2 regions of the Amycolatopsis mongoliensis genome follow, and region 1 is predicted to be linked to the other one. Evidence: riboswitches for the same ligand, from Rfam matches in the RefSeq annotation. Region 1 holds a riboswitch; the other holds the start of a gene.
What was found. A riboswitch is a leader RNA that binds a small molecule or an ion and turns the genes downstream of it on or off. The one in region 1 is predicted to bind glycine.
Positions count from the first base shown of each region.

Region 2: it holds a riboswitch for glycine, as region 1 does, so the genes downstream of both, gcvP (aminomethyl-transferring glycine dehydrogenase) here and gcvP (aminomethyl-transferring glycine dehydrogenase) in region 1, are expected to answer to the same signal.

Region 1 is NZ_CP127295.1:8,120,901-8,131,510, reverse strand. It holds gene QRX60_RS38995 (hypothetical protein) at 1-77, opposite strand, end outside; gene QRX60_RS38990 (hypothetical protein) at 395-613, shown strand; gene QRX60_RS38985 (CDP-alcohol phosphatidyltransferase family protein) at 627-1,247, shown strand; gene gcvH (glycine cleavage system protein GcvH) at 1,349-1,735, shown strand; gene garA (glycogen accumulation regulator GarA) at 1,873-2,343, shown strand; gene ftsR (transcriptional regulator FtsR) at 2,340-3,086, shown strand; gene QRX60_RS38965 (bifunctional nuclease family protein) at 3,303-3,776, shown strand; gene QRX60_RS38960 (MerR family transcriptional regulator) at 3,821-4,216, shown strand; gene trxA (thioredoxin) at 4,228-4,566, shown strand; gene QRX60_RS38950 (TetR/AcrR family transcriptional regulator) at 4,563-5,195, opposite strand; gene QRX60_RS38945 (MerR family transcriptional regulator) at 5,474-6,052, shown strand; glycine riboswitch at 6,095-6,193, shown strand; gene gcvP (aminomethyl-transferring glycine dehydrogenase) at 6,489-9,377, shown strand; gene QRX60_RS38935 (LuxR C-terminal-related transcriptional regulator) at 9,410-9,514, opposite strand; gene QRX60_RS38930 (NAD-dependent epimerase/dehydratase family protein) at 9,913-10,610, shown strand, end outside.
Region 2 is NZ_CP127295.1:333,904-344,513, reverse strand. It holds gene QRX60_RS01650 (hypothetical protein) at 1-147, opposite strand, end outside; gene QRX60_RS01645 (helix-turn-helix domain-containing protein) at 220-1,512, shown strand; glycine riboswitch at 1,751-1,849, shown strand; gene gcvP (aminomethyl-transferring glycine dehydrogenase) at 1,894-4,725, shown strand; gene gcvT (glycine cleavage system aminomethyltransferase GcvT) at 4,783-5,874, shown strand; gene gcvH (glycine cleavage system protein GcvH) at 5,887-6,264, shown strand; gene glyA (serine hydroxymethyltransferase) at 6,264-7,538, shown strand; gene lipA (lipoyl synthase) at 7,535-8,536, shown strand; gene QRX60_RS01615 (L-serine ammonia-lyase) at 8,551-9,918, shown strand; gene QRX60_RS01610 (hypothetical protein) at 9,929-10,219, opposite strand; gene QRX60_RS01605 (FadR/GntR family transcriptional regulator) at 10,298-10,610, shown strand, end outside.

The DNA.
Region 1 (10,610 bases):
CAGGCCGCGAGCGCGGGCACGGCGAGGCAGGCGGCGAGCAACGGCCGCCACGTCCTCGTGGTGGTCGGATGGGGCACCGCGATCTTTCCTCCCCCGGTCGGGCTGGCCCGGTCATTCTGGCCCATCCGGGCCGGGGCCCCGTGGCCGACTCGCCCACAGGTGTGCCGCAGATTACTCCAGCCGGGTGGCGGCCCGGTCCGGCGGCTCCCGAAACACTGTCCACAATGGACAATTAACATTCCGTTCACGCTCCGAAACCTCACGCAGTCATCAAGAATCGATCGGTCTAATTCCGGCCGCGCCGGTTAACAATCCGGCCCCGCGAGCCGAAGATCTTGGTGGAGGCCGAAGAGCTTCCCCGTTCCCCGACATCCGTCCCGAGCCCGTGAGAGCGATGAACGCCGACGCTGTGACCAGCCCCGAAACCAGCACCGACCCGTCCGCCCCGCCGACCGTCCCCAGCAGCGTCGTCTGGTGCGGCGGCCGCCCCTACGTCCTCGAGGCGCGCCCCGGCCGCGCCCGCTGGATGGGCACCGACTACCGCGGCCGCCCCGAGGCGCTGAGCAGCGCCGAGCTGCAGCGACGCGGCTGGAGTCACCGCCGCGCCAGCTGACTACGCTGACCGAGTGAGCACAGCCGCCCCCGAACCAGCCGCTCAGGCGAGCGCCGCCGAACCGTCCCTGCTGAAGCAGGCCTTCAACGTCCCCAACATGCTGTCGCTGCTGCGGCTCGCCGGCGTGCCGGTGTTCCTCTGGCTGCTGCTGGGTCCGGAGGAGGACGGCTGGGCGCTCGCGCTGCTGGTCTTCAGCGCGCTGACCGACTGGCTCGACGGCAAGCTGGCCCGCTGGCTCAACCAGATGTCGCGGCTGGGCCGGCTGCTCGACCCGGCGGCCGACCGGCTCTACATCCTCGCGACGCTCATCGCGTTCCTGGTCCGCGACATCATCCCCTGGTGGGTCGTGGTGCCGCTGGTACTGCGGGAGGCCGTGCTCGGCGTCTGCGTCGTGACGCTGCGCCGGCGCGGCTTCGCCCCGCCGGAGGTGACCTACATCGGCAAGGGCGCAACCTTCGTGCTGATGTACGCCTTCCCGTTCCTGCTGCTCGCGCAGGGCGGCTCGGACGTCGCCGCGGTCGCCCGGCCGATCGGCTACGCCTTCACCATCTGGGGCGGCGTCCTCTACGTCTGGTCCGGCGTGCTCTACGTCGTGCAGGCGCGCAACGCGCTGCGAGGCGCGGGCGACGACTGAGCGCGACGCTTATCCCCGGGTCGTGCCTGCCGCTGCGCCGTGTGGGTGTAAGACTTCGCCCAGCACGTTTTCGCCAGTGAGGGCATGAAAGGGGACCGGCGGTGTCCGCTCCTGAAGAGCTTCGCTACACCGAGGAACACGAGTGGGTCGCCACTCGCGGCGAGGACACCCTCGTCCGCATCGGCATCACCGAGTACGCGCAGGACCAGCTCGGCGACGTCGTGTTCGTCGACCTTCCCGAGGTCGGCCGCCAGGTGAGCGCGGGCGACGTCTTCGGCGAGGTCGAGTCGACGAAGAGCGTGTCCGAGCTGTTCGCGCCGGTCGACGGCGAGGTCGTGTCGGTCAACGACGCCGTCGCCGACTCGCCGGAGCTGATCAACAGCGATCCCTACGGCGAGGGCTGGCTGATCGAGATCCGCCTCGACGACCCGGCGGGTCTCGAAGCCCTGCTGGAAGCCGAGGCGTACGACGCCCTGACCAAGGGCTGAGCTCCGCTCCGGGCCGCCCGGACCGGCACTGCGCCGGTTCGGGGAGCCGGGGCTCGGAGAATCGATCAGGCACGGTACGTTGGCAGCTACACGTTCTTGAGTACTAGGCAACACAGCATGTGTGGAGGAGAGCTCAGGTGAGCACGAACGACGGGCCCGGCGGCGTTCCCCCGGAGCAGTCTCCGGAGCGGACCTCTGTCTTTCGGGCCGACTTCCTGGCCGAAGCCGAAGGCCACGAGTCCGCCCCCGCCGCGGAGGCACCGGTACAGGGCGTGGACGCCCTGCCGGCGGGTTCGGCCCTGCTGGTCGTGAAGCGCGGGCCCAACGCGGGTTCGCGGTTCCTGCTCGACCGCGACACCACCAGCGCCGGACGGCACCCGGACAGCGACATCTTCCTGGACGACGTCACGGTCTCCCGCCGCCACGCCGAGTTCCGGCGTGAGGGCGGCGAGTTCGTCGTCATCGACGTCGGCAGCCTCAACGGCACCTACGTCAACCGCGAGCCGGTCGACCAGGCCGTCCTTGCGGGGGGCGACGAGGTGCAGATCGGGAAGTTCCGCCTGGTCTTCCTGACCGGCCCGGGTCACGGGGGCCAGGGGGCGCAGTGACGGCGGCCGGGCGGCCACAGAGTCATGGACTGAGCATCGGGGCCGTTCTGGCGCAGCTGCGCGCGGAGTTTCCCGATGTCACCATCTCCAAGATCCGGTTCCTCGAAGCGGAAGGCCTGGTCCAGCCGGGCCGGACGGCTTCGGGCTACCGGCAGTTCGCCGCGGCGGACGTGGAGCGCCTGCGGTTCGTCCTGGCCGCCCAGCGGGACCACTACCTCCCGTTGAAGGTCATCAAGGAGCAGCTGGACGCGGCGGACTCGGGAGCCGGGCCCGTCGCGGCCCTGCCCCGCCCGCCGCGCCGGCTGGTGCCGATCGACGCCCCGGCGGAGAACGTCGGCTTGCCGGTGGCGGAGGACTTCGCCACCGGCAAGGAGCTGCGCCTGACCCAGGAGGAGCTCCTGGAGCAGGCCGGTATCGACGCGGCCGCCCTCGCGGAGCTGCAGCAGTACGGCCTGGTCCGGCCCGGTCCCGCGGGGTTCTTCGACCCGGACGCGGTGCTGGTCGCGCGGACGGTGAAGGCGATGACCGAATTCGGTATCGAGCCGAGACATCTGCGTGCCTTCCGCGCCGCGGCCGACCGCGAGGTCGGGTTGCTGGAGCAGATCGTGACACCGGTGTATCGGCACCGTGACCCGGAGGCCAAGTCGAGGGCGGATGAGGTGGTGCGGGAGCTCGCGGCACTGTCCGTGACCCTGCACACGCTCCTCGTGAAGGCCGGAATTCGCGGCGCCACGGGGTGTTGAGCCGTAACGGGGCGGTGAGATCCTCTTTGCGGTCCCATGTCAATGACTGAATGTTCGGCACCTCATGCCGTACCGTGAGAACAACGGTTTGCGGTAGGCGAGCCGAGAGTGTCCGACAGCGAGCACAGCGCACGGATGACGGGTAGCGTCGGTAGGGAACGGCGCGAGGCGGTTCCAGCGCTGAAGCCCGTGTGCACGAGAGGGAGGCGAAGCCCGATGAGCGAAATGCGCGTCGTCGGTGTGCGGGTCGAGCTGCCCGCGAATCAGCCGATCTTGTTGCTGCGGGAGACCGAGGGCGAACGGTACCTGCCGATCTGGATCGGCTCGGTCGAAGCGACCGCCATCGCGTTGGAGCAGCAGGGGGTCCGGCCCGCCCGGCCGCTCACGCATGACCTGCTGAAAGAGGTCATCGGGGCGCTGGGCCGCGAGCTCGAGCAGGTCGTCATCACCGACCTCAAGGAAGGCACGTTCTTCGCGGAACTCGTCTTCGACGGCGACATCCGGGTGTCCGCCCGGCCGAGCGACTCGGTCGCGCTGGCCCTGCGGATCGGCGTCCCCATCCACGCCGTGGACGCGGTGCTGGAAGAGGCCGGCCTGATCATCCCGGACGAGCAGGAGGACGAGGTCGAGAAGTTCCGCGAGTTCCTCGACTCGGTGTCGCCCGAAGACTTCCGCGGAGCCGACACGTAAGTTCGCTTGCCTTGACGCGGACGTCAACGTCTAGCGTCGGGGGCATGCGGATCGGAGAACTGGCCAGGCGCACGGGTACGACGACCCGTGCGCTTCGCTTTTACGAGGCTCAGGGCCTCCTCGCGGCCCGTCGCTCGGCGAACGGCTACCGCGAGTACGACGAGGGCGACCTGCAGCTGGTCAAGGAGATCCAGACCCTGCAGACGGTCGGCCTGAGCCTCGACGAGACCCGCCCGTTCGTCGACTGCCTGCGCAGCGGCCACGAAACCGGCGACTCCTGTGCGAGCTCGATCGAGGTCTACCGCCGCAAGCTCGAAGAAGCCGACGCGCTGCTGTCCCGGCTCGGCGGGATCCGCGCCGAACTGGCCGCGAAGCTCGCCGGCGCCCTCGCCCGGCAGGCACCCGATCCCTGTGTCGTCCCCGACGCCCCGCGCCCGTGAAGGAGCCCGTCATGCCCGAAGACACCGCAGTCGCCGTTTCCGACGTCACCGATGCCACGTTCGCGGCCGAGGTCCTCGGCAGCGACGTCCCCGTGCTGGTCGAGTTCTGGGCCACCTGGTGCGGGCCCTGCCGGATGGTCGGCCCGGTGCTGGCCCAGCTGGCCACCGAGCGGGCCGGGAAGCTCGCCGTGCGGAAGGTCAACGCCGACGAGAACCCGGAGACGACCCGGTCCTACCAGGTCATGTCGCTGCCGACGATGATCCTCTTCCGCAACGGCGAGCCGGTGACGACGATCGTCGGCGCCTACCCGAAGGCCCGGATCGAGGAGCGCCTCGACCAGGCCCTCTAGGGAGCCGTCGCCTTCACGAACGTGTCGGCGACTTCCCGCCCGTACTGCTCGAGGTCCAGCGAGGGGTCGCCGGCGAAGGCCGCCGCGACGCCGTCGACGGCCTGGGCGATCGACATCGCCATCACCTCGGGCGTGAAGTCGCCGAAGGCCCCCTCGGCCTGGCCCTGCTTGAGCTGGCGGGCCAGGCCGTGCACTCGCATGTCGTCGACCAGGACCTTCGTCATCGCCCAGCCGTCGGCGTCGTCGGCGTGGGCGGCCATCTCCGTCAGCACCCGGACGCACTCGGGGTACGCGCGCAGGAACGCGATCGACGTCTCGATGTGCGCCCGCAGGTAGCCGGGCCGGTCCGCGGGGTCCACCCCGCCGCCGGTGCGCTCCTTCAGGAACTCGTTCTTCGTCTCGACCACCGTGCTCAGCACGGCCTGCATCAGGCCGGCCTTGGTGGTGAAGTGGTACGAGATCATCCGGGTGCTGCTGAGCCCCGCGCGCTCCTTGATCTTCGCGAAGGTGGCTTTCCGGTACCCGAGGTCGGCGATGACGCCGATGGTCGCGCCGATGATCTGCGCGCGGCGCGCCGCCTCCGTCACGCTGAGGCCCAGTTCGGCCATGAGGCCGGTGTTTACTTGCATGAGTAAAAATTAACACGGCTGAGTAAATCGCGACAAGAGGTTTGAACCACCGCGCCCGGGGTACGGCGAACGGCTCAAAGGCTCATCCGACCGTTGAGGCTTGCCGCGCGTCGCGTTGACCGGTCCTGTCCGGGCGCTTACCGTCGAAGGAGGTAAATCGCCACGGTGTGATTCACGGTCTGGGGCCGGACCGTGGCGGTTGATCTCCGGCGGGTCCCGCTCCTGGGACCGTCCGGCTGTCATTCGCCGGCCACCAGGTCGGGCGAGGGGAGGCTTGCGTGGTCGAGGCTGGTTCCGAGAAGCAGCCTGTTGAGGTCGCGGCTGGCGAGCAGGGTGAGCTGTTCCCCGACGACTCGCTGCCGGACGAGCTGGTGGGTTACCGCGGCCCGGCCGCGTGCCAGATCGCCGGCATCACCTACCGCCAGCTCGACTACTGGGCCCGGACGAAGCTGGTCGCACCCAGCATCCGCACGGCGCACGGCTCCGGCTCGCAGCGGCTGTACTCGTTCAAGGACATCCTGGTCCTCAAGGTCGTCAAGCGACTGCTGGACACCGGGGTCTCCCTGCAGAACATCCGGGTCGCCGTCGACCACCTGCGCGTCCGCGGAGTCCGCGACCTCGCGCGCGTGACCCTGTTCTCCGACGGCACCACCGTCTACGAGTGCACCTCGCCGGAGGAGATCGTCGACCTGCTCCAGGGCGGCCAGGGCGTCTTCGGCATCGCGGTCAGCGGCGCCATGCAGGAAATCAGCGGCACCATCCACGAGTTCCCGGCCGAACGCGCCGACGGCGGCATCGTCGAGCAGCACGAGCCGGACGAACTGACCCAGCGCCGCAACGCCCGCCGGACCGGATGATCACCGCTGCGGCGGACGGAGTAAGGTTCACCCCGCGGTCGACGAATCCGCGCGGGAGAGTCCGAGCCACACCTTGAGCTCGGCGCCGAAGGAGCAAGTCCTCCCCGGAACCTCTCAGGCACCCTGGACCGCGCGGACGAGACGCCTCTGGAAAGCGGGTCGTCAGGACACAGCTTGACGACCCCGCCGACGGTGCAAGCCCGGCTCAACCTCGGGCGAAACTCTCAGGCGCCCTACGGGTACGGACAGAGTGGGGAGGGTTTCCTCCGGGTTCGGGTGGACCCTGCTCGCGCAGAGCGCTCGCCTGAACCCTCCGCGGTGTTTGCGGGGGTGCAACCCCCGCACCCCGCCCGGCGGGCTCCGCCCCGGACCCCCCGCCGTGGTCACCTTCGCGTTTACAGTCGGGTTGGGTAGACACCGCCGTTCGGAGGAGGCCATCGTGGACTTGTCGCTCGCCTCGCTGGAACAGGGCATCCCCTTCGCCGACCGGCACATCGGGCCCGGGCCGGACGAACTCCGCCGGATCCTCGACGTCGTCGGCGTCGCTTCTCTCGACGAGCTCTCCGAGCGTGCTGTTCCCGAGTCGCTGCGCGCCTCCGCCGGCCCGCTCGAACTTCCCCCGGCCGCCACCGAAGCCCAGGCCCTCGCCGAACTCCGCGAGCTCGCCGCGCGGAACCGGCCGATGACCCAGATGATCGGCCTCGGCTACCACGACACCGTCACCCCGCCCGTGATCCGCCGCAACGTGCTCGAGAACCCCGCCTGGTACACCGCGTACACGCCCTACCAGCCCGAGATCTCGCAAGGCCGGCTCGAAGCCCTGCTCACCTTCCAGACCATGGTCGCCGACCTGACCGGGCTACCCGTCGCGAACGCCTCCCTGCTCGACGAGGCCACCGCCGCGGCCGAGGCCATGACACTCGTGCGGCGGGCCGGGAAGACCGCCTCGAACCGGTTCGTCGTCGACCGGGACACCCTGCCGCAGACACTCGCCGTGCTCCGCACCCGCGCCGAACCCCTCGGCATCGAACTGGTCGTCGAAGACCTGTCCCAGGGGCTGACCGGACTCGGCCTCGGCGGCGACTTCTTCGGGATCCTGCTGTCCTGCCCCGGCGCGTCGGGCGCGGTGCGCGAGCTGGACCTCACCATCGCCGACGCGAAGAAGCACGGCGCGGCGGTCATCGTCGCCGCCGACCCCCTCGCGCTGACCATCCTGCGCCCACCGGGCGAACTCGGCGCCGACGTCGCCGTCGGGTCGACGCAGCGCTTCGGCGTCCCGCTCGGCTTCGGCGGCCCGCACGCGGGCTACCTCGCGGTCCGGAAGGGCCTGGAACGGCAGCTGCCGGGCCGGCTGGTCGGCGTCTCGAAGGACGCCGACGGCGCACCCGCGTACCGGCTCGCCCTGCAGACCCGCGAGCAGCACATCCGCCGCGAGAAGGCGACGTCGAACATCTGCACCGCGCAGGTCCTGCTGGCGGTGATGGCGTCGATGTACGCGGTGTACCACGGACCCGACGGACTGCGCGGGATCGCGCTGCGCGCCCACCGGATGGCCACCGTGCTCGCGGCCGGTCTCTGCGAGGGCGGCGTGGGCGTCGTCCACGGCGAGTTCTTCGACACCGTCACCGCGGCGGTGCCGGGCCGGGCGGACACGGTCGTCGCGGCGGCCCGCGACCTCGGCGTGAACCTGCGGCGGATCGACGGCGACCACGTCGGCGTCGCCTGCGACGAGACGACCACCCGCGAACACCTTTCCCTGGTGTGGAAGGCGTTCGGCGTCTCGGTGTCCGATGTGGATGGTCTCGACGCGGACACGGCGGACGCGCTCCCGGCGCCGCTGCGGCGCACCAGCGCGTTCCTCACCCACCCGGTGTTCCACGCCCACCGCTCGGAAACCGCACTGCTGCGCTACCTGCGGCAGCTCGCGGACAAGGACGTCGCGCTCGACCGCAGCATGATCCCGCTCGGATCGTGCACCATGAAGCTCAACGCCACCGCCGAGATGGAACCCATCACCTGGCCCGAGTTCGCCGGGCTGCACCCGTTCGCGCCCGCCGAGGACGCGGCCGGCCTCCTCGAGGTGGTCGCCGACCTGGGTGCCTGGCTCGCGCGGATCACCGGCTACGACACGGTTTCGCTGCAACCCAACGCGGGCAGCCAGGGCGAGTTCGCCGGGCTGCTGGCCATCCGCGCCTACCACCGTTCACGTGGCGAGGGCGAGCGCGACGTCTGCCTCATCCCGGCGAGCGCACACGGCACGAACGCGGCGAGCGCCGTGATGGCCGGCATGCAGGTGGTCGTCGTCCGTTGCGACGACGAAGGCAACATCGACGTCGCGCACCTGCGGTCCACTGTGGACGACCACGGCGCCGACCTGGCCGCGATCATGATCACCTACCCCTCCACGCACGGGGTCTACGAAGACACCGTCGGCGAGGTGTGCGCGCTGGTGCACGACGCGGGCGGGCAGGTGTACGTCGACGGCGCCAACCTGAACGCGCTCATCGGCGTGGCCCAGTACGGCCGGTTCGGCGCCGACGTCTCGCACCTCAACCTGCACAAGACGTTCTGCATCCCGCACGGCGGTGGCGGACCCGGCGTCGGCCCGATCGGGGTCCGCGCCCACCTGGCGCCGTTCCTGCCGAACCACCCGCTGCAGCCGGCCGCCGGCCCGGAGACGGGCGTCGGCCCGGTCAGCGCGGCGCCCTGGGGCAGTGCGTCGATCCTGCCGATTTCGTGGGCCTACATCCGGATGATGGGCGCGGACGGCCTGCGCCGGGCGACCCTCGTGGCGGTGGCCAACGCCAACTACGTCGCGCGGCGGCTCGGGGACCACTACCCGGTGCTGTACGCGGGGCGCGAAGGGCTCGTCGCGCACGAGTGCGTCCTCGACCTGCGGCCACTGACGAAGGCGACCGGCGTGACGGTCGACGACGTCGCGAAGCGGCTGGCGGACTACGGGCTCCACGCTCCGACGATGTCGTTCCCGGTCGCGGGCACGCTGATGGTGGAGCCCACCGAGAGCGAGGACCTGGTCGAGCTGGACCGGTTCTGCGCCGCGATGATCGCCATCCGCGCCGAGATCGACCGGATCGCCTCGGGCGAGTGGTCCCTGGCGGACTCTCCGCTGCGGCACGCCCCGCACACGGCGCGCTGCCTGGCGGGCGACTGGGACCGGCCGTACAGCCGCGAGACGGCCGTGTTCCCGGGCGGCACCGGCGCGGCCAAGATCTGGCCCCCGGTCCGCCGCATCGACGGCGCGGCGGGGGACCGGCACCTGGTCTGTTCGTGCCCGCCCCCGGAAGCCTTCGCCCAGCGGTCGTGAGTGCGTAACAGTGTTCTAACACTGTTACGCACTCACGACCCCGTGTCGGCCAGGTGGACCATCAGCTCGGTCCGGCTCGCCAGGCCGAGCTTGCGGTAGATCTGCTGGAGGTGCTTCTGCACCGTCCGCGGGCTCACCCAGCCGCCGGGCGATCTCGCGGTCGGGCGCCGCCCGCGCGACGAGGTGCGCCACCTCCTGCTCGCGGGGCGTCAGCCCGGGCACCGTCACCGTGGCCGGCCGGACCGCCGGCCGCTCTTCCCGGGCGAACGCCTGGGCCAGGTGGGGTGCGAGCAGTGCGACCAGCTCGTGGTCCCGGGCCGGGACCGGCTGAGTGTCAGGACGCGGCCGACACGGTCGGGGCCCCGGCCGGCGAAGCCAGCAGCAGCGCCGGAACGGTGAAGAGTCGTTTCATGGTGGGCCTTCCTCCCCTGTGCTTCATGACCCCTCAAGAACACCGACCACCGGGGCAGGCGGCCATACGCAGTGTGCGTACGTCGGGCCGAGCCCGCACAGGAACGGGAGGTAGGTTGACGCCATGGCGAGTGGGCACGGTCCTGATCGGACGTCCGTGGTCGTGACCGGCGGCAGCGGCTTCATCGGCCGGGCCGTCGTGCGCGCCCTCCGCGACCGGGACGTCCCGGTCACCGTCGCGGACCGGGTCCCGTTCCCCGACGACGCCGAGGGCGTCCGCGTGGTGACCGGCAACCTGCGTGACGCGGCCGTCCGCGAGGAAGCCGTGACGCCGGAGACTGCCGGCATCGTGCACCTCGCCGCGCTGACATCGGTGCTGAAGTCGGTTGAGCTGCCCGAAGACACCTTCGCCGACAACGTGCTGGTGACCCAGGAACTGCTGGAGCTGGCGCGCCGGCGCGAAGTGCCCCGGTTCCTGCTCGCCTCGACCAACGCGGTGATCGGCAACGTCGGCACCGCGACGATCACCCCGGACCTGCCGCTGCGGCCGCTGACGCCCTACGGCGCCACCAAGGCGGCGTGCGAAATGCTGCTCTCGGGCTACGCCGGCGCGTACGGCATGACGACGTGTGCGTTGCGGTTCACCAACGTCTACGGCCCGGGAATGTCCCACAAGGACAGTTTCGTGCCGCGCATGATGCGTGCCGCGCTGACCGGCACCGGCGTCAAGGTCTACGGCGACGGCCGCCAGCGCCGCGATCTCGTGCACGTCGACGACGTCGTCCGCGCGATCCTGCTGGCCCTCGACAGCGGCCACACCGG
Region 2 (10,610 bases), 3.0 Mb from region 1:
GGCGGCGTTGAGCGTCTTGCGCTCTTCGGAGATCTGCCGTTCGCGCCGCCGCAGGATGCGGGTGGCGATCTCGGCGGCGAGGAAGGCGCCGGCGGCGAAGGTCAGCGTGCCGACGATCAGGATGAGGGCGATCACGGTGGTGGTCATGGTGACCAGCGTCGGGGCCCGGTGGGCGTTTCGTCCCTGCGCAAAGCTAGCGGGTTTCGTTAGCTTTGTGAGGTGACGCACTGGCGCGCCGACGAGTGGGCGGAAGCGGTCCGGACCGGCATCCGGGCGCGGGGGCTTTCCCTGGACGAGGCCGCGCGCCGCATCGGCGTCCCGACGTCGACCCTGCGCAGCTGGATCGAGCACCGGCACGCGCCGAAGGTGACCGTCTTCGACCACTGGGCCGAGATCGCCGAGGTCACCGGGCTCGGGGAGGCCGAGCTGCTGCGCGCGGCCGGGGTCCTGCCCGCTTCGCTCGCTTCGCCGGTGCACGTGGCGCAGGCCGCGAAGGCGCTGCGGGAGGGCATCGACCAGGCCGGGCAGTTCCTCCGGCAGGCCACGGCGCTCGTCTACTCCTCGCCCGGCACGCAGGTGGCCAACCTCATCGCCGCTTCGCCGATCGACTGGGAGATGCGGATCCGCTCCGCGACCCGCGGCGACGAGGTCCGCGTCACCTACCACCACTACGTCGGCGTCGTGCCGCCCCGGGACTTCCCCCACGACGACGCCGAGGTGCGCCGGATCCTCGAGCACGACGTCCTCGGCGAGCTGTGGCGGCCGCTCGGGCTCTACTGGCGGGTCGCCGAGGTGCACGACTGGCACGAGCCGCCGCGGCTGGTGATCCAGGTCCCCGAGCAGGAGGCGACGCGCCCGCCCGCGCCGTCGCCGGTCGTCGCCGCGCCACCGGTCGTGGTGCTGTCGCCGATCTGGGGGTACGGCGAGCTGCTGGCGTCGCTGGTGGCGGACGGGCTCGGGTTCGGCAACGTCGACTTCCGCTACTTCGGCCTCCCCGACGCGATGGCCGACCGCGTCCGGATCACCGCGCGCGAGCTGGCCGAGCCCGCGCCGCGGCTGGTGCACTCGGTGCCGCCGATCATGCTGCTGCACGGCCTGGCCGTGCCCGACCTGACCGGGCGGCTCCCGGTCGTGGTCCGCTACGGCCCCCGCATGCGTGCTCGCGCGGCCCGCATCTACCGCGAGCCGCTGCTCGAAGCCGGGTTCGCGGACCCCGAGGAGGGGGCTCGCGCGATCGAGGAGGCGATCTCGGTCCCGCCGGGCTGCGCTTACTTCGAGGTGACGCTCGCCGACGAGGACGTCTTCGACGGCGACCACCCCTCGCTGGACCGGCTCAACGACTCGGTGGCGTGGCTCGCCGAGCAGATCGTCGAGCAGGTGCTGCTGGGCGCCGGGCACCCGCCGGTGCCGGTGGGCGGCCCGCTGAAACGCCTGGTCCTGCCCTCGGGCCGGGTTCGCCGCCCACCGGCTTTGGCGGGTCAGGTGGTCCGCCGGGTGGCCCGAACGACGTGAATGACTCATTCCTGTCGTCCGGTGACATGAATGAGTCATTCACGTCGTCGAGGATCGATCGAAGACCGGTGTGGCGTTGCCCCGGTGAAGTAGACGGACCTCGAAGGCGGCAGGTACCGTAGCCGCCACAACTGCAGATCGGGCCGTCGAGCCGAGGCGGGAGAGCCCTCACGAACGTGGTGGGGCACCGAAGGAGCAAACTCCCCGGAATCTCTCAGGTACCTGCTACCGCTTCGTGCGAGGCCACTCTGGAAAGCAGGCGCACCCGCGCCTCACCCAAGGTGAAAGCCGTGTCGCACACGGTGAAACTCTCAGGTGCCATGACAGAGGGGGAGTTCCCAGCGCACCGTTGTGCCCGGTGCCCGGCCCGAGGAGCTCCCCATCACTTCCACGCAGTTCGACGCCCGCCACATCGGCCCGTCCGAGGCCGAACGCGCGAAGATGCTGGCCGAGTGCGGCTACGGCAGCCTGGACGCCCTCGTCGGTGCCGCCGTCCCCACCGCCATCCGCGCCACCCGTGACCTGCGGCTCCCGCCCGCCGCGTCCGAAGAGGACGCCACCGCGGAGCTGCGCGCCCTCGCCGCCCGCAACCGCCCGATGACGCAGATGATCGGCCTCGGCTACTCCGACACCGTCACCCCCGGCGTCATCCGCCGCAACGTCCTCGAGAACCCGGCCTGGTACACCGCGTACACGCCCTACCAGCCGGAGATCTCCCAGGGCCGGCTCGAAGCGCTCCTCAACTTCCAGACCATGGTCGCCGACCTGACCGGCCTGGCCACCGCGAACGCGTCCCTGCTCGACGAGTCGACCGCCGTCGCCGAGGCCGTCACGCTGATGCGCCGTGCGTCGAAGTCCAAGTCGAACAAGGTCGTGCTGGACGCCGAGTGCCTGCCGCAGACCATCGCCGTCGTGCGCACGCGCGTCGAGGCGCTGGGCATCGAGGTCGAGGTCCGCGACCTGCTCACCGGCTTGCCGGACGAGTTCTTCGGCGTCGTCGTCCAATACCCGGGCGCGTCCGGTGTGCTGCGCGGCCGCGGCTTCTACCACGCGATCTCCGAGTCGGCGAAGGCCGCGGGCGCGCTGTTCACCGTCGCCGCGGACCTCCTCGCGCTGACGCTGATCACCGCGCCCGGCGAGTTCGGCGCCGACGTCGCCGCGGGCTCGACGCAGCGCTTCGGCGTCCCGCTCGGCTACGGCGGCCCGCACGCCGGGTACATGTCCGTCCGCGCCGGACTCGAGCGCTCGCTGCCCGGGCGCCTGGTCGGCGTCTCGGTCGACGCGGACGGCAACCCGGCCTACCGGCTCGCGCTGCAGACACGTGAGCAGCACATCCGCCGCGAGAAGGCGACGTCCAACATCTGCACCGCGCAGGTCCTGCCCGCCGTGCTGGCCGCGATGTATGCCGTCTACCACGGCCCGGACGGCCTCAAGCGGATCGCCCAGCGCGTCCACGGCCTCGCCGCGGGCTTCGCGGACGCCCTCCGCAAGACCGGCGTCGAGGTCGTGCACGAGTCCTTCTTCGACACGGTCGTCGCGCGCGTCCCCGGCCAGGCCGCCGAGGTCCACGCCGCCGCCCGCGAGGCCGGGATCAACCTCGGCCACGTCGACGCCGACCACGTGCGCGTCGCCTTCGACGAGGTCAGCACCCCCGCGATCACCGCCAAGGTCCTGAAGGCCTTCGGCGTCGAGGAGAACGTCCAGGACGGCGTCGCGCTGCCGAACGGCCTCGCCCGCGAGAGCGGCTTCATGGGCCACGAGGTCTTCGGCACCCACCGCTCCGAGACGGCGATGCTGCGCTACCTGCGGCGGTTGTCCGACCAGGACTACGCGCTCGACCGCGGCATGATCCCGCTCGGCTCCTGCACGATGAAGCTCAACGCCACCACCGAGATGGAGCCGATCAGCTGGCGCGAGTTCGCCGGCATCCACCCGTTCGCGCCGGCCGAGGACGCCGAGGGTTACCACACGCTCGTCGGGCAGCTCGCGGACTGGCTGGCCGAGGTCACCGGCTACGACAAGGTGTCGCTGCAGCCGAACGCGGGCAGCCAGGGCGAGCTGGCCGGGCTCCTCGCGATCCGCGCCTACCACCGCGCGAACGGCGACGAGACCAGGGACGTCTGCCTGATCCCGTCGTCGGCGCACGGCACCAACGCGGCTTCGGCGGTGCTCGCCGGGATGCGCGTGGTCGTCGTGAAGTGCACCGACGAGGGCAACGTCGACCTGGCCGACCTGCGCGCCAAGGTGGACGCCCACCGCGACACGCTCGCCGCGATCATGGTCACCTACCCGTCCACGCACGGCGTGTACGAGCACGACATCGACGAGCTGGCGAAGATCGTCCACGACGGCGGCGGCCAGGTGTACGTCGACGGCGCGAACCTCAACGCCCTGCTGGGCCTGGCCAAGCCGGGCGAGTTCGGCGGCGACGTCTCGCACCTGAACCTGCACAAGACCTTCTGCATCCCGCACGGCGGTGGCGGCCCGGGCGTCGGCCCGGTCGCGGTGCGCGCGCACCTCGCGCCGTACCTGCCGAACCACCCGCTGCTGGACGCCGCCGGCCCCGCGACCGGCGTCGGCCCGATCAGCGGCGCGCCGTACGGCTCGGCGTCGATCCTGCCGATCTCGTGGGCCTACGTCCGGATGATGGGCGCGCCCGGCCTGACCGCGGCCACGAAGGTCGCCGTGCTGGCCGCGAACTACGTCGCGTCCCGGCTGGCCCCGCACTACCCGGTGCTCTACACCGGCCAGGACGGCCTGGTCGCGCACGAGTGCATCCTCGACCTGCGCCAGCTCACCAAGGAGACCGGCGTGACGGTCGACGACGTCGCGAAGCGGCTCATCGACTACGGCTTCCACGCGCCGACCATGTCGTTCCCGGTCGCGGGGACGCTGATGGTCGAGCCGACCGAGTCCGAGGACCTGGGCGAGATCGACCGGTTCATCGCCGCGATGATCGCCATCCGCGCCGAGATCGACGAGGTCGCGAACGGCAAGTGGAGCGCGGAGGAGTCGCCGCTGCGCGGGGCGCCGCACACGGCCGAGACGCTGGTCGGGGAGTGGGACAAGCGCTATGACCGTGAGCTGGCGGTGTACCCGGCGGGTGTTTCGCGCAAGAACAAGTACTGGCCGCCGGTGCGGCGCATCGACGGCGCCCGCGGCGACCGCAACCTCGTCTGCTCCTGCCCGCCCCTCAGCGAGTACGGGTCGTGAGTGTTTAGTCGGGTTAGAACCCTACTTACCACTCACGACCACCTACGGAAGGCGACAATGTCTCGCGAAACCTCCCTGCACGGAGTCCACAAGGGACTCGGTGCGCTGTTCACCGACTTCGCCGGCTGGTCGATGCCGGTCCGCTACGCCAGCGAGCTGGCCGAGCACAAGGCCGTCCGCGAGGCGGCCGGGCTGTTCGACCTCTCGCACATGGCCGAAATCCACGTCACCGGCAAGCAGGCCGCCGACGTCCTGGACTTCGCGCTGGTCGGCAACCTCACCGGGGTCAAGCCGGGCCGGGCGCGCTACACGATGATCTGCAACGCCGAGGGCGGCGTCCTCGACGACCTCGTCGTCTACCGCCTCGCCGACGAGCACTACCTCGTCGTCGCGAACGCGGGCAACGCGCAGGTCGTCGCGGACGCCCTGGAAGAGCGGGTCGCGGGCTTCGACGCCGTGGTCGACGACCGGTCGGAGACGACCGCCCTGATCGCCGTCCAGGGCCCGAAGGCCGTCGAGATCCTGGCCGCCGTCACCGACGCCGACCTGGACGCGCTGAAGTACTACGCCAGCGTCCCGGCGTCGGTGAAGGGACACGACGTCCTGCTCGCCCGCACCGGCTACACCGGCGAAGACGGCTTCGAGCTGTTCGTCGACGCCGACGAGGCCCCGGCGGTCTGGCGGCTGCTCCTGGAAGCGGGGGAGCCGCACGGGCTGGTCCCGGCCGGGCTGGCCTGCCGCGACACGCTGCGCCTGGAAGCCGGGATGCCGTTGTACGGCAACGAGCTCACCGTCGAGCAGAGCCCGTTCGAAGCCGGGCTCGGGCGCGTCGTCAAGTTCGAGAAGCCGGGCGACTTCGTCGGCCGCACGGCGCTGGAAGAGCGGTCCAAGCAGGACGTCCCCCGCGTGCGTGTCGGGCTCAAGGGCGCCGGCCGCCGTGCCCCGCGGCACGGCTACAAGCTGCTCGCGGGCGACACCGAAATCGGCGAGGTCACCAGCGGCGCGCTGTCGCCGACGCTGGGTTACCCGATCGCCATGGCGTACGTCGATCGGGCGTACGCCGAGCCCGGCACCGAGCTGTCCGTCGACATCCGGGGCAGGATCGAGCCCGTCGAGGTCGTCGCCCTGCCCTTCTACTCCCGCGCGTAAAGGACTTTCACCGTGAGCATCCCCGAGAACCTGAAGTACACCAAGGAACACGAGTGGCTGAACGTCGAGGACGGCGTCGCGACCGTCGGCATCACCGCCTTCGCCGCCGAGTCGCTCGGTGACATCGTGTTCGTCCAGCTGCCCGAGGCCGGCTCGACCGTGACCGCGGGCGAGGTGTTCGGCGAGGTCGAGTCGACCAAGTCGGTCAGCGAGCTGTACGCGCCCGTCTCCGGCGAGGTCGTCGAGGTGAACGGCGCCACTTCGGACACCCCCGAGGTCATCAACTCCGACCCGTACACGGAAGGCTGGCTGCTGAAGGTGCGTCTGACCGGGGACGTGCCGGACCTGCTCGACGCCGCCGCGTACGCCAAGCTCACCCAGGAGAACTGATGACGACCTTCGACGCGCACCTGTCCGAAGTCGACCCCGAGGTCGCCGCGGCCGTCGCCGACGAACTGACCCGCCAGCAGTCCACCCTGGAGATGATCGCGTCCGAGAACTTCGCCCCGGTGGGCGTGCTCGAAGCGCAGGGCTCGGTGCTGACCAACAAGTACGCCGAGGGCTACCCGGGCCGCCGCTACTACGGCGGCTGCGAGCACGTCGACGTCGTCGAGCAGCTCGCCATCGACCGCGCGAAGGCCCTCTTCGGCGCCGAGCACGCCAACGTCCAGCCGCACTCGGGCGCACAGGCCAACGCGGCCGCGATGTTCGCCGTGCTCAAGCCCGGCGACACCATCCTCGGCCTCGACCTGGCGCACGGCGGCCACCTGACGCACGGGATGAAGATCAATTTCTCGGGCAAGCTCTACAACGTCGTCGCCTACCACGTCGACAAAGAGACCGGCATCGTCGACCTGGCCGAGATCGAGCGGCTCGCCGTCGAGCACCGGCCGAAGCTGATCATCGCCGGCTGGTCCGCCTACCCGCGTCAGCTCGACTTCGCCGAGTTCCGCCGGATCGCCGACAAGGTCGACGCCAAGCTGATGGTCGACATGGCCCACTTCGCCGGGCTGGTCGCCGCCGGGCTGCACCCGTCGCCGGTGCCGCACGCCGACATCGTCACCACGACCACGCACAAGACCCTCGGCGGCCCGCGCGGCGGCCTGATCCTGTGCCGCCAGGAGCTGGCGAAGAAGATCAACTCGGCGGTGTTCCCGGGTCAGCAGGGCGGGCCGCTGGAGCACGTCATCGCGGCCAAGGCCGTCGCGCTGAAGATCGCCGCGAGCGAGGAGTTCAAGGAGCGCCAGCAGCGCACCCTGGAGGGCTCGCGCATTCTGGCTTCGCGGCTGTCCCAGTCCGACTGCGCCGACGCCGGTGTGCGCGTCCTGACCGGCGGCACCGACGTCCACCTGGTGCTGGTCGACCTCGTCCAGTCCACTCTGGACGGTCAGCAGGCCGAGGACCGGCTGCACGAGGTCGGCATCACGGTCAACCGCAACGCCGTCCCGTTCGACCCGCGCCCGCCGATGATCACCTCCGGCCTGCGGATCGGCACCCCGGCGCTCGCGACCCGCGGCTTCCAGGCGGACGACTTCGCCGAGGTCGCCGACGTCATCGCCGAGGCGCTCAAGCCGGACTTCGACGACGCCCTGCGTTCGAAGCTCCGCGACCGCGTCGAAGCCCTGGCCGCGAAGCACCCGTTGTACGCGGGCCTGTCCCGATGAGCGCGCTGCCCGAGGGCCGGAAGCTGCTGCGGCTCGAGGTCCGCAACAGTGAGACGCCGATCGAGAAGAAGCCGCCGTGGATCAAGACGCGGGTGCGGATGGGGCCGGAGTTCACCGAACTCAAGGGTCTCGTGCGCCGCGAGGGTCTGCACACGGTGTGTGAAGAGGCTGGTTGTCCCAACATTTACGAGTGCTGGGAAGACCGGGAGGCCACGTTCCTGATCGGTGGGGATCAGTGCACGCGTCGGTGTGATTTCTGTCAGATCGACACGGGTAAGCCGGCTGCCTTGGATCGCACGGAGCCGCGGAAGGTCGCGGAGTCGGTGCAGGCGATGGGGTTGCGGTACTCGACGGTGACCGGTGTCGCGCGTGACGACCTGGACGACGGTGGCGCGTGGCTGTACGCGGAGACCGTGCGTCAGATCCACGCTCTGAACCCGGGTACCGGTGTGGAGTTGCTGATTCCGGACTTCAACGCTGATCCGGCGCAGCTGGCGGAGGTGTTCGGGTCGCGGCCGGAGGTGCTGGCGCACAACGTGGAGACGGTGCCGCGGATTTTCAAGCGGATCCGTCCCGGTTTCCGGTACGCGCGGTCCCTGGAAGTCATTACCAAGGCGCGTGAGGCCGGGCTTGTGACGAAGTCGAACCTGATCCTGGGCATGGGGGAGACGCCGGACGAGGTGGCTCCGGCGATGCAGGATCTGGTCGACGCGGGGTGCGAGATTTTGACGATCACGCAGTATCTGCGGCCGTCACCGCGGCATCACCCGGTGGATCGGTGGGTGAAGCCGGAGGAGTTCGTCGAGCATTCGAAGGCTGCCGAGGCGATGGGCTTCGCGGGTGTGATGGCGGGTCCGTTGGTGCGGTCGTCGTACCGCGCGGGACGGCTCTACGCGCAGACCAAGGGCTACCGTGGTGAGGAGCTGCCCGAGAACCTGCAGCACCTCGCCGACCAGGGCCCGGCCGCGCAAGAAGCCAGCTCTCTGCTGGCGCGATAGGAAGGGGCGGATCAATGGCGATCAGCGTCTTCGACCTGTTTTCCATCGGCATCGGCCCGTCGAGCTCCCACACCGTCGGGCCGATGCGGGCGGCACTGACCTTTGCGAACGGACTCGGCGCGGATCTCGGGAAGACCGCGCGCGTGCAGGCCGAGCTGTTCGGCTCGCTCGGCGCGACCGGGTTCGGCCACGGCAGCGACAAAGCCGTCCTGCTCGGGCTTTCCGGCGAGCGTCCCGAGGAGATCGACACCGACACCGTGCCGGGCAAGATCGCGGAGATCCGCGAGGCCGGCCGGCTGCGGGTGCTCGGCACGCACGAGATCGCGTTCGACGAGGACACCGACCTCACCATGCACCGCCGCAAGTCCCTGCCGGCGCACCCGAACGGCATGGTCTTCCGCGCGTTCGACGCGTCGGGCTCGGTGCTGAGCGAGCGGACGTACTACTCGGTCGGCGGCGGCTTCGTCCGCGACGAGTCGTACGAGACGGACGCGGTGTTCGTCGAGGACTCGACGCCGGTGCCGTACCCGTTCCGCACGGGCGCGGACCTGCTCGGGCACTGCGCTTCGACCGGACTGCCGATCAGCGAGATCATGCTGGCCAACGAGCTGTCCTGGCGGTCGCGTGAAGAGGTGCGGTCCGGGCTGCTGGACATCTGGGCGGTCATGGCGGAGTGCGTCCGCAACGGCTGCACCCACGAAGGCGTGCTGCCGGGCGGCCTGAAGGTGCCGCGGCGCGCGAAGGCGTTGCACGAGAAGCTCCTGGCCGAGGACGGCGCGGACGACCCGCTGTACGCGATGGACTGGGTCAGCCTCTACGCGCTGGCGGTGAACGAGGAGAACGCCGCGGGCGGCCGCGTGGTCACCGCGCCGACCAACGGCGCCGCCGGCATCATCCCGGCCGTGCTGCACTACTACCAGCGGTTCATCCGGCACTCGTCGGACGACGGCATCGTGACGTTCATGCTCACCGCGGCCGCGATCGGCTCGATCCTCAAGCAGACGGGCTCGATTTCGGGTGCCGAGGTCGGCTGCCAGGGCGAGGTCGGCTCGGCTTCGGCGATGGCGGCGGCGGGGCTGACCGAGGTCCTCGGCGGCTCGCCGGCCCAGGTGGAGAACGCGGCGGAGATCGGGGTGGAGCACCACCTCGGCCTGACGTGCGACCCGGTCGGCGGGCTGGTGCAGATCCCGTGCATCGAGCGCAACGCGGTGGGCGCGTCGAAGGCGATCCACGCGGCCCGGATGGCGATGCGCGGCGACGGCAGCCACGTGGTGACGCTGGACAAGGCGATCAAGACGATGCGCGAGACGGGCGCGGACATGAGCGTGAAGTACAAGGAGACCGCCCGCGGCGGCCTGGCGGTGAACGTCATCGAGTGCTGACGGGGCGAGGTCAGTTCCGCCGGTCCTCGTCCTCCACTGCCAGCTTCAACCCGACCTCGACCAGGCGCCAGCCGAACTGCTGTTTTCGCGTTCCCGGTCTGCGGCTCGGTGTCTCGTGGCTCGGAGGACGGCTGCGCACGCCGTGGTGCAGCTCGTTCTCGCGCTCGTGAACCAGATCTTCGGCCATCAGGAAGTGCACCGGATCGCCCCCTGCGTCGATGTTCGGTGTCGGTGGTGCCATCGTCGCCGACCGTGGCCATCCGGTTCCACCGGTTTTTCCGCCCGCGAACACGATTGTCACCGACAGCGACCGTCCGCGGCCACTCCGAAGGTGCGCCGCGCCGGGGAGGCACCCCGCGCCGCGGCCTAAACTCGCGGGATGGAACCGACCTCGGTGGTGAATGCCGGTGAAGCGCTGTTCCGGCCGGTCCGCGCGGGCAACGCCTTCGAGGAGACCGTCGAGCGGCTGCTCCAGGCCATCCGCCTCGGCGTGGTCGGCGTGGGGGAGCGGCTGCCGTCGGAGCGCGAGCTCGCCGAGCGGCTCGGGGTCAGCCGTGTCACGCTCCGCGAAGCCATCCGCGCGCTCTCCGACGCCGGTTACGTCGAGTCACGTCGAGGCCGCTACGGCGGCACTTTCGTGAACGACACCCTGCCCGGACCGCCGGAACGGTCACCCGGAGGCAAGGTCGAAC